Regions from separate parts of the Tepidibacter aestuarii genome, predicted to be linked through region 1. Evidence: predicted binding sites of a transcription regulator. Region 1 holds the regulator's gene; the other holds the start of a gene.
The links. The regulator LexA, encoded in region 1, represses DNA repair genes until DNA is damaged. The targets are predictions, from matches to a motif close to AGAACANNTGTTCT.
Positions count from the first base shown of each region.

Region 2: the regulator LexA is predicted to act here: its motif matches at 3,284-3,297, upstream of M2214_RS03830 (DNA polymerase IV).

Region 1 is NZ_OW235315.1:1,777,082-1,783,205, reverse strand. It holds gene M2214_RS08800 (alpha/beta-type small acid-soluble spore protein) at 1-170, opposite strand, end outside; gene yneA (cell division suppressor protein YneA) at 262-534, opposite strand; gene lexA (transcriptional repressor LexA) at 690-1,313, shown strand; gene M2214_RS08785 (type I glutamate--ammonia ligase) at 1,443-3,365, opposite strand; gene M2214_RS08780 (alanine/glycine:cation symporter family protein) at 3,719-5,080, opposite strand; gene M2214_RS08775 (methionine gamma-lyase family protein) at 5,244-6,124, opposite strand, start outside.
Region 2 is NZ_OW235315.1:807,479-813,722, reverse strand. It holds gene M2214_RS03850 (YbgA family protein) at 1-190, shown strand, start outside; gene M2214_RS03845 (glycoside hydrolase family 73 protein) at 266-841, shown strand; gene M2214_RS03840 (M24 family metallopeptidase) at 1,023-2,099, opposite strand; gene M2214_RS03835 (helix-turn-helix domain-containing protein) at 2,636-3,181, shown strand; gene M2214_RS03830 (DNA polymerase IV) at 3,326-4,369, shown strand; gene M2214_RS03825 (glycosyl hydrolase family 18 protein) at 4,497-5,897, shown strand; gene M2214_RS03820 (GNAT family N-acetyltransferase) at 5,872-6,244, opposite strand, start outside.

The DNA of each region.
Region 1 (6,124 bases):
CTTTTTGTCATTTCTCCACCTAGTTTTCCACCCGTTTGACCTGCTTGTCTAGAAGTAATATTACTAGATAAATTTGAGTTGGGCATAGAAATGCCCAACTCATTTGCAATTTCTTCTTTAAATTGATTTAATGCCATTCTTGATTCTTTTACTACAGGATTTTTCGACAATTTGTACACCTCTTTCTTTTTCGATTACTATTATTATTTACAAAGAAGAAGTACAATATATTAGGAAATAAACACCATAAACATATAGTTTCTATTCTTTTTCATAAACAGGAATTAATAGTTGATCTCCAGGATGTATATTTGCACTTTCTAAATTATTAACCTTTCTTATCATATATATGTACTTTCTTATATCTTCTTTTTCAGGTATGTTTTCTTTTGCTATATTCCAAAGAGTATCCCCTTGTATCACATTGACAGTTTCATACTCTACTATATTTTTATAATTTTTTAAACCCGAAAAACCGCTTAGTAAACTTATTGCAGAAAATAATATTATTATGTAAACTAAATTCCTTTTCATAACAAATTCCTCCTCTTTATTTTTCAGAACACTTGTTCTTATTAAAGTATAACAGAACAGATGTTCTGAGTCAACGAAAAAAGAACGAATGTTTGTTTTTTATTCTGTTTGATGTTATAATATAATTATAAACTTATGATGGGAGGATATTTAAAATGTATTCAGATTTAACCAGTAAACAAATAGAAATTTTAAACTTTTTAAAACTACAAATTAATAAAAAGGGTTATCCACCATCTGTCAGAGAAATATGTAGTGCAGTAAATTTAAAATCAACATCTACAGTTCACTCACATCTAAATAAATTAGAAGAAAAAGGATACATTAGAAAAGATAAAACAAAACCAAGAGCTATAGAAATTCTAGATTCAAATGACGATAGTCTCTTTAGTAGAAAAGAAACGATAGATATTCCTTTAGTAGGAAGCGTTACAGCGGGAGCTCCTATACTAGCTACTGAAAATATAGAAGAATTCGTCCCTTTACCCTCTAGTTTAATAGATGCTAATAATGCATTTATGTTAAGAGTAAAAGGAGATAGCATGATTAATGCTGGAATATTAGATGGGGATTATATTATAGTAAATAAACAAAACACTGCTAGAAATGGGGAAATAGTAGTGGTTTTAACAGAAGATAATGAATCTACAGTAAAAAGGTTTTTTAAAGAAGAAAATAGAATTAGACTTCAACCAGAGAACCCTTATATGGAACCCCTGTATTTTAATGATGTTAAAATATTAGGTACTTTGAAAGGCGTATTCAGAGTTGTAAAATAAGTGAAAGGCTTATAGTATAAACTGTGGGCCTTTTATTCATTTTGTACATATTAATTGCCTATAGAATAAAAAATGCTGGATTTATTAATGAAATCCAGCATTTTTTTATTTATTAAATTTAGTTTTTAACTAAAATAAATTTTTCTTATATATTATATATAAATCCTTAAGTAATTTTATCTTCTCATTCATTTCTATTTGAAGATTAGATACTGAGTCATAATTTTGTGCCTCTATCGCATCTCTTATTCTTGTAAATAAAGATTTTTCATCAGTCTTATCTTTCATTAAATAACATCTTAATGTGTGTATTTTTTGCCAATTAACTATATCTAAATCTGTAATATCTTCAAAGTGCATCTTTTTACAAGATCTTACTATTTCCATGTTGTCACATATTATTCTATCTTTCAATTCTCGTAACCATTGATTTATGATGGATTCTTTAAATGAGTCTATTGTTTGTTCTGTAAAAACATCATTATATATTAATGCTTTTTTCTTTTCTTCATGTCTATCGAAATTCTTTGCATTTTCCCAAACCGTTTTAGGAGGTATTCCAAATAAATTATTTCGTTGTTCTTCTGTATAAAATTCAAAAACGTCTTCTTCACTTCTATATTCTCTATGTTTTTCTAAATATCCAGTTATTTCACCTGATTTTTTAGAAAATTCTTTTTCAAGTTCTTTAGATGTTTTTTTGTTTTCTATAGCATACTTTATTCCATCAAGCATAACCTGATAAGATGCTGCTATTATTATATACGTATTAGACATAGGATTTGGAGCTCTTAATTCAAATCTTGTAGCTAATGGATTTTCTAAATCTCTTATCAAACCAACCAATATAGATCTATTTCTTGATGGATTATCTACACTTTTTCCAAGTGATGACACAATACAAACAGGAGCTTCGAATCCTGGTTTTAATCTATTTAAAGCATCATTTGAAGAAGTTACAAAAGGATTAAGTAGTTCGTAGTTCTTTAAAATTCCCATTAATGCACCAAATCCAATAGGACTTGCATATTCAGCTTTCATGTCAGATGGAGAAAATAGATTCACTATCTTTCCGCTATTTAGTCTTGCAGCTACACCTAAGTGTGTATGTTCTCCACTTCCTGCTACACCTTCTATTGGTTTTGCAGCAAAGGTAACTTCTAATCCATAATTTTTAAATACGTCATTTACTAAATTCCTAATTATAAGCTCGTTATCAGCTGCTTGAATAGCATCACTATACTTCCAATCTATCTCAAGTTGTTCCATAACGTGATTAGATTTTCCTCTTGAGTTGATAGCTGAAGTTATTCCTCCTACTTCTTTATGTCCCATTTCAGGATTAACTCCGTATTTTTCCATTAAATATATACTCTTTTCTAATGCTGTTCTAACTGTTCCTTGAGTTCGCTTCCAATATTGTTCTTTTAAGTTTTGTGATGTAGAAAGTTTTTCTTCATCAGCTTTATCCTCAGGTGTGTTAACCCAAAATTCAAGCTCCGTAGCTGATGTTAGTAGAATTTCCTTTATTTCATCACAATCTTTAATTCCAACAGAATTTAAAACATCACTATTTTTACACACTAATCTAAGTATCTCATCTTTAAAATTTTCTATAGATTTTTTTAGTATAGATCTCGAGCACACTTTATTTCCGTTATGCACTAAAAACGAAGGTATTCTCAAAGTTCCAACAGGAAGATGTGTTTCATCATTTAAGTTCTGAAAATTATAATCAACAAACCACGCTACATCCTTATCTGGAATTATTTCTACTTTGGCATCATTTAAAGTTGCTATATTATCAAGAACAACGCTCGAACCATCTGTTTGAATTCCAGTTTGAATGAATTTATCTATATCTTCTAAAAAAACACTACTCGGTATTTTTTCGTCAGTATCATTACCTCTTAAATCAATCCCAACTAATGAAACAAATTCGATTTCTGGATGATTATCTAAAATCTCCTTAACATTTTCTGCTGAGTGCTTATCTTTCGGTATAAAATATACAAGCTTGCTTAAAATATCTTTCTTTAACTCCTTCAACATGAATAATACCCTCCCTTATAAATGTCTTATTATAGCAAAATAACTTTAATTAACTTACATAAATATATATTTTAGTAATAACGTACGTGCTTCTACGTATTTTAAAATTTTTTTTATGCATATTGTTAACAAAACTTTTTTATTAATATTGAAATTATATTACACATCTCATTCTTTGTAAAGTAAATACATTAATAAATTTTTAAAATATATTAATGTTACAAATATTTTTACTTTTCTTCTTAAATTCATAATTGAATCTACTAAAATTATTATCTATTTATCTATATAACACATAAAAAAACAAGCGTTATCTATTTAAACAGATAATGCTTGTTTTTTATAAAATAGTGCTAAGCACTAGCTTTTATCTTTTCTTTTTCTTTATTTTCAAAATCTATTAAACTCGATTTTGTAACTTTTAATAAATAAACAAGAGCAATTATATTAGGTATAACCATAAGTCCATTAACAGTATCTGCTAATTGCCATACAACAGGCACTTCAAGTAAAGTTCCAAGTACCAATACCATAATTATGAATAGCTTATAAAATTTAACTCCTTTTATACCAATTAAATATTTAACATTTAATTCTCCATAGAAATACCATCCTATTATAGTTGAAAAGGCAAAGAAAAATAAAGAAATTGCTATAAATACCCCTCCAAAACTTCCGAGCCCATTTACAAAAGCTTGTTGAGTTAATTCAATTCCAGTTGTAGTTCCATCTAAAGCTCCAGTTGTAAGTATAACCAAAGCTGTTAAAGTTAATATTACAAATGTATCTATAAAAACTCCTACTATAGATACTAACCCTTGCTCTATAGGATGATTAACTTTTGCAACAGCATGTGCATGTGGAGATGATCCCATCCCAGCTTCATTTGAAAATAATCCCCTAGCAACTCCGTATCTCATAGCTTCTTTCATACCAACACCTATTAATCCTCCAGTGGCTGCTTTTGGATTAAATGCTCCTAGAAAAATCATTTTAAATGCAGGTATTATATTCGATGCATTTATTCCTATTATTATTAAGCTACCTATTATAAATAATAACGCCATTATTGGAACTAGTTTTTCTGTAACAGATGCTATACGTCCTATTCCTCCAGAAACTACTAAAAAAGTTACTCCGGCGATTGTAACACCTACAACTATCCCCGGTACATTAAATGCCATTTTAAAAGCTCCCGCTATTGAATTAGATTGGATCATACCTCCAGTTAAACCAGCTGATAATATCATTGCTATTGCAAAAAATGATGCTAAGAATTTACTATTAAGACCTTTATCTATATAGTATGCTGGACCTCCACAGATCTGACCATCTACTTTAGTTTTATATTTTTGCGAAATAACTGCTTCACTAAAGCTAGTTCCAAATCCAAAAAATGCACTTACCCACATCCAAAATATAGCTCCTGGACCTCCTGCTGCAATAGCAGTTGCTGCTCCTGCTAAATTACCTGTTCCAACTTGTCCTGCTATTGCTGTTGCTAAAGCTTGGAAAGATGACATTCCATCGTCATCTGCCTTATTTCCTTTTAGTGATACACCTCCAAAAGTATGTTTGAAAGCTTTTTTGAACATTCTTATTTGAACAAACCTAAAAGAGAATGTAAATAATATACTGGCTCCACACAATACAAACACTAGTAATTTCCCCCATAAAATGTCGTTAATACCTTTTATTAATGCTAATAAATCCATGTTGACTCCTCCTTAAAATTTTGATAAATAAATTTTATGTAAAAATAATTATTTATGTAACTATTTGACAAAATATAACGTTTTCCTTTGGTTTTTTTCTATATTTCATAAAGTTCTCCAATTGGGAATGTTGTGAAATTTCAAACTATAAAAATACCAACCTCTATATAGAAGTTGGTATTTTTATAGTTTTATTTTTTATCATTTCGGTTAAAGCTTTTAGTGATCCAAACTTAGAATGAGTATAAGTCAATCCTCCTTGGAAATATACATTATAAGGCGGTTTTATAGGTGCGTCAGCACTAAGTTCTATAGATGAACCTTGAACAAAAGCTCCAGCCGCCATTATTACATCACTATCATAACCAGGCATAGGCCATGGCTCCGGACTTACAAAAGAATCAACAGGAGCTGCATATTGTATTCCTTTGCAAAAAGATATTATCTGATCGGCGTTATCAAATTTAATTATCTGTATTATATCACTTCTAACATCATTAGGTTTAGGTAGAATTTCAAATCCTAATTCTTCAAATAATTTAGAACAAAATATAGCACCCATTAAAGCTTGACCTACAGTATGAGGTGCTAAAAATAAACCTTGAAGTACACTTCTGGTAGTTCCGAAAGTCAACCCACATTCTTTTCCTATCCCAGGAGATGTAAGTCTATATGATATTAACTCAACTATTTCTTTTTTACCAACTATGTACCCTCCTGTTAAGGCTAATCCTCCCCCTGGATTTTTTATTAAAGATCCAGCCATTATATCAGCACCAACATCAGTAGGTTCTTTCATTTCTAAAAATTCACCATAGCAATTGTCTACCATTACAATTATATCTTCTCTTACAGATTTAACTGTATTTATTATTTTTTCTATATCATCTATAGTCAGAGATTTTCTCCAGCTATATCCTTTTGACCTTTGTATTAAAACAAGCTTAGTTTTATCGTTTATTTTTTCTTTTATATTAATGTAATCAGGCTCTCCATTACCCAAAAAATCAACTTGATTATAAGTTACGCCGAACTCTTTTAAAG
Region 2 (6,244 bases), 970 kb from region 1:
TAGTGAGAAAGCTTTTTTCTTAGAAACATTAGAAAAATACAACAACAAAAAAATACCATTTTGTGTTCCATTAACTATGATAAATTCTTGGGTTATGAGGTTTGAAAATGAATATTTACATAATCAGACTATATTTGAACCATTTCCTAGTGAATTAATACAAACTAGAGATTCTGGAAAAACAATTTAATATGACTATTGTATTATTTCATTAAGTGCTCTCATAATATATAATTATATATATATTACATAAAGGGAGATTCAAATGAAAAATAAAATAAGTATAGTTTTTATTATTACATCTATGTTATTTTTTATCTTAAGCTCTATTTTGATACTATTTCTATTTAAATCATCAACTCCATTACCAGATCTATACAATGAAAAATTCGAAACAAAAGATGAATTCATACAACTTGTATATTCAAAAACCAACTACGGTTATAAAAAATACAATATATATCCAAGTATCACAATAGCACAAGCAATTCTTGAAAGTAACTGGGGTAATTCTAATCTAACACAAAAAGGGAAAAATTTATTTGGAATAAAGGCTAGTAAAGACTATAAAAATAAAGTTGATTTTCCGACTAATGAATTCGTAGACAATAAAAAAGTAAAAGTAGTTCAAAGTTTCAGAGCTTATGATTCATATTCAGAATCTATTGAGGACTACACTAACTTGCTTGGAAAGGCTAAACGATATGAGTCATTGAAAAAATGTAAGGATTATAAAGAACAAGCTATAGCACTTTATGCATGTGGATACTCCACCGATCCAAACTACCCTCAAAAGCTTATATCAATAATAGAAAAGTATAAGTTATATGAGTATGATTAAAAAATTCGTCTAGTCGCTACGCACTGACTCATGTTGCCAACGATCCCTATGGGCTCCGTTGCTCAAAAATAGATGCAATTATAGCTCTATTACCAAGTTATCCACAAAACAAAAATGTTATAATTTCCTGTAGAATAAAAAATTCGCTTCATGCCATTGGCATGAAGCGAATTTTTTAATTTTATCCGATCACCTTAAGATCTTTGCTATATTTATTAAGCACTTCACATCCATCTTCAGTAACAAGTACTAAATCCTCTATTCTAACTCCAACCTCTCCAGGTATATATATACCTGGTTCTATTGAAAATATCATCCCAGGTGCTACTTCATCATGGTTAACACATGAAACATCGCCAAAGTCATGTACTTCTATACCTATTGAGTGTCCTGTTCTATGTGTAAAATACTTTCCATAACCTGCGTCTTCTATATAGTTTCTAGCAGCTAAGTCTATATCACTAAACTTAACACCAGGTTTAACTATTGATATAGCCTTCTTATTAGCTTCTAAAACAGTATTGTAAACCTCTTTAGACTTATCAGATACAGACTTATAAAATACAGTTCTTGTCATATCAGAACAATAAGAATCTTTAACACATCCAATATCTATAATTATACTATCTCCTTCTTTAAGCATAGAATTACCTGGCTCATGATGAGGATTTGCTGCATTTTCACCATAAGCTATAATAGGATCAAATGAGAATCCATTAGCACCTATTTCTTCATATATATCTCCTAAAATTTGACCCATTTTCTTTTCAGAATAATCTTTTGAAACAGATTGAATCATTTTCTCTACTGCCATATCGTTAAGTCTTGATGCCTCTCTCATAAAATCCTTTTCTTGATCATCCTTACACATTCTAACTTTATCTAATATCATAGATCCATTAACAAACTTACTTCCACCTTCAAGTTCCATAAGTCTTAATAAGAAACGAGCTGGCCAGTTTTTATCAACACCCATAGTCTTTTCCTTATCTACATACTTTGATACTATCTCTACAGCATCTTGAGTATCATTAAACCATATCTTTTCAACACCTAAATCTTCATTTACTGGAAATAGTTCATTTATGAATAATTTATGGTTTTCATTTAAATTTAAATAAAGAGCTAACATTCTCTCTCCTGGATGAATCCATTTTCCTGTTAAATAGAAAATTGCAGCAGGATCAGAAACTAACATCTGAGGTATATTTCTATCTTCCATTTCTTTTAATACTTTATTTAATCTTTCTTTTTTCATAAAAAATCCCTCCTTAATTAATACTAATTAAATCTACATTCATTAATCTATTTTCTTTATTTCTTTACAGTCTTCTTTAAATCCTATTCTTTTAACAAAGTTCTTTTAAACCATTAACCCCATAAGAATTAAAAGTAAATAAGGTACTGTTAATCTCAAAGTTCTAACATTTGTGAAAACCTTTGCAAAAGCCATCCCTCTAGTCCTGATAAGTTATAAAATCCAGAATAAAACTAAATAAACTATAAGTACAAAGAATATAAATGTAAAAACAACCCATGCTGGTATAGCACCCAGTCAAAAGCACGTGCATAATTTCTTATAATTTATAGAACATATATATATTCCATATTTTGATATTATCACAATTTTTTTCATATGTATATATTTTTTCAGTATTACTGTATCTTTTTACGTTATTACTGTAATTCGTTTAATATTAGTTAACAAATTATTCATTATCACTTCAAACATTGAATTGATATTTTAAATATGATATTATTTATTAAATCATTAAAATTACTTGGAGGTTAATAATGGTCAACGAAATCTCTGAAAAAATTCGAAATCTTAGAAAAGATAAAAATTTAACGTTGAAAGAAATGAGCGAAAAAACAGGTTTATCAGTCAGCTTTCTCTCTCAAGTAGAAAACAATACTTCTTCATTAGCTATCACATCTTTAAAGAAAATTGCTGATGCTTTATGTATTCCAATAGCTCATTTCTTTAAAAGTCCACCCAATCATACTTTTTTAGTAAAATCTGAAGAAAAAAGTGTTTTTAAAATAGAAGGTTCTAATTCAGAATTTGCTCGACTTAGTGGTGATTTTTCAGAAAGATGTCTAGAATCTGTAATGATTACTATTCCACCTAAAGAAAAACACGGTCATAAATTCAACCATCCAGGAGAAGAATTTATTCATGTACTTGATGGTGCAATAATAGTAGATTTAGATGGCAAAGAATATTTAGTTGAATCTGGAGATTCTTTTCACTTTCCATCAACAATACCTCACATTTTAATCAACCCATTAAATGAACCAGCTAAAATACTAACAGTTGTAACTCCTATAATTTTTTAAAGTCATCAAAGAATTTTTCTTAGATGACTTTTTTATTTACTAAAAATAAAATCTTTTATAGTGAAAACTTTTTTTATCATACTTAATATAGTATAATAAAACAGAACTTATGTTCTAAAATTTTAAAAACTAGTAGGTGTTATGATGAATCGTAAAATTATACATGTTGATATGGATGCTTTTTTTGCAAGCGTAGAACAAGTAGATAACCCTAGTCTCAAAGGAAAGCCAGTTATAGTAGGAGGTAGAACTAGCAAGGGAGTAGTTTGCACATGCTCTTATGAAGCTAGAAGGTATGGCGTTAGATCTGCAATGCCGGGATTTATAGCTGCACAAAAATGTCCTAATGGAATATTTTTACCAGTTAGACACTCAAGATACAAGGAAGTTTCTAATCAAATATTCGATATTTTATACAATATAACAGAAATAGTAGAACCTTTATCAATAGACGAAGCTTATCTTGATGTATCTGCCATAGACACTCCTCCAATTGAAATAGGACATTATATAAAAAATGAAGTTTTTAAAAAAACAGGGCTTACTATATCAGTTGGTATATCTCACAATAAATTTTTAGCAAAACTTGGCTCAGATTGGAATAAACCAGACGGAATCAAAGTTATAACTGAAGAAATGGTTCCAGAAATACTTAGGCCCCTTTCTATAAAGACAGTCTATGGTATAGGAAAGAAAACAATAGACAAGCTAAACAATATAGGTGTATATACAGTAAATGATTTATTGAATCTCCCCAAAGATTATTTCGTAGAATTATTTTCAAATCAATCTTGGGAACTTTATAATAGACTTTTAGGTATAGATAATAGACCTGTTCAACCTAATCGTCAGACAAAATCATTAGGAAGAGAAACTACCCTTTCATCAAATACAGACGATATAGAATATCTTATGCACTTCTTATCATTATTTAGTAAAGATATATCATATACATTGAAAAAACAAGATATATTATCTAAAACTATAACAATTAAGATAAAAACATCAGACTTTTCTAATCATACAAAGAGCAAAACAATTCATCATTACACAGATTCTTACGATGAAATATACACTATAGCATGCAGCTTATTAAAAGAAATAAACATACACGATGATATAAGGCTTATAGGACTTAGTGTATCAAATCTATCTGATAAAAAAATAGAACAACTTACTTTTCTGTAGGATTACTTGTATTATTTCAAAATGATGCTGATTAGCATCATTTTTGTAATTTTTTTGTAATATTTACTTTAAATGTATGTGATATAATTTTTATTGTATCTAAACTAAATTCGGAGGTGAAGCTAAGATGAATATTTTTAAAAAATTTTCTTGCGTGATACTATCTTTAATTTACATATTAAACTTATCATTTTATCCAAATTACATATTTTCACAAGAAAAGGATGATTTTAAAGTCGTTGCATACTGTTCAGACATATTCAAAGATTCAGTTGAAACAAATATTCAATATGATAAGCTAACACACATAATATACGCTTTTTTAATACCAAAAGAAGACGGTTCTTTAGTTCCAATAAAGAAACCCGATGAATTAAAAAAGCTAGTTAAAAAAGGTCACGAAAACAACGTTAATGTATTAATAGCAGTTGGAGGATGGTTTGATGAAGCTTATGCTCCACTAGATACTAGATTTGAAAAAATAGCTGCATCAGATGAACTCAGATCAAATCTTGTAGATAATATAGTAAAGTTTGCAGACGAATATAACTTAGACGGTGTTGAAATAGATTGGGAATACCCCGACCTTGGACAATCTTCTTTAAACTATGAAAAACTAGTTTTAGAGCTTAGTTCTAAATTAAAAGAAAAAAACAAATATCTAACAGCAGCACTTAATGGAGCTTGGTCTAAGGAAGAAGGCCCTGAAGTATCAAAAGCAGTAACTCCTAAATGCTTAGACAGTTTTGATTGGATAAGTATAATGGCTTATGATATGAACAATGAACAACATAGTCCATTTTGGTTTGCAGATACGTCTATAGAATATTGGTTAAATAGAGGTGTTCCTAAAGAAAAGATAGTAATAGGTATTCCTTTTTATGCACATCCAACCAATTCTAATTGGAATGTTTACAGAGATATAGTAAAAGAAGATAGAGAAAATGCATATAAGGATACAGCTACAATAGATTCTATTAAATATTATTACAACGGAATAAACACAGTAAAAGAAAAGACAAGACTAGCCCTTAATAAAGCATCTGGAGTTATGCTGTTTGATGTGAACGAAGATACTTTAGACGAGCTAAGTCTTGTAAAAAATATTGATGATGTTGTAAAAGAAACATCAAAACTTAATCCTAGTGAAAGAAATAAAAAAATATACTTTGTAGTTGATAATCATGAATTAACGTTTGACGAAAATGATAATCTAGGAATTCCATTTATTGATGAAAATTCTCGTACTTTAGTTCCTGTAAGAAAAGCACTAGAAACAATAGATGTAAATGTATCATATAATAGCTTAGATCGTATTGTACATGCAACTAAAGGTGATAACGACTTAAGAATTCCAATAGACAAAGAATATATATACTTAAACGGACAAAAAATTCAGATGGATACAAAAGCTATAATAAAAGATGGCAGAACTTATATCCCGTTAAGATATGTATTTGAAAGCTTTAACTATAAAACTACTTGGCACGAATCTAGTAGAACTATAATAGTGACTCCTCAATTTTAGTAAATATCTCAGCCACATGAGTTATGTCTGAATGAATAGTATTATGTGCTGATTTAATAACACTTAGGGCCTTAGTCATTTGTATCAAAGCTTTTCCAAAAGGCAGATAATATAAATGCATGCTAAGGCCTGATTCTTTAGTTGGAAGCATGTAGTTAATATCAAGCTTTATACATTCTAGATTCTCATAGAACCTTATTCTTCTATAAGTGTTTATGTCTTTATCATCTTCCTTTTCAACCTCTATCATACATCCATCTAAATTCTCGTACTTACCCTTCAATGTCTTAATCATTTTTGTACCATATCCGTTAGAGTGATACTCCTCTAATACAGCTAGATAATCA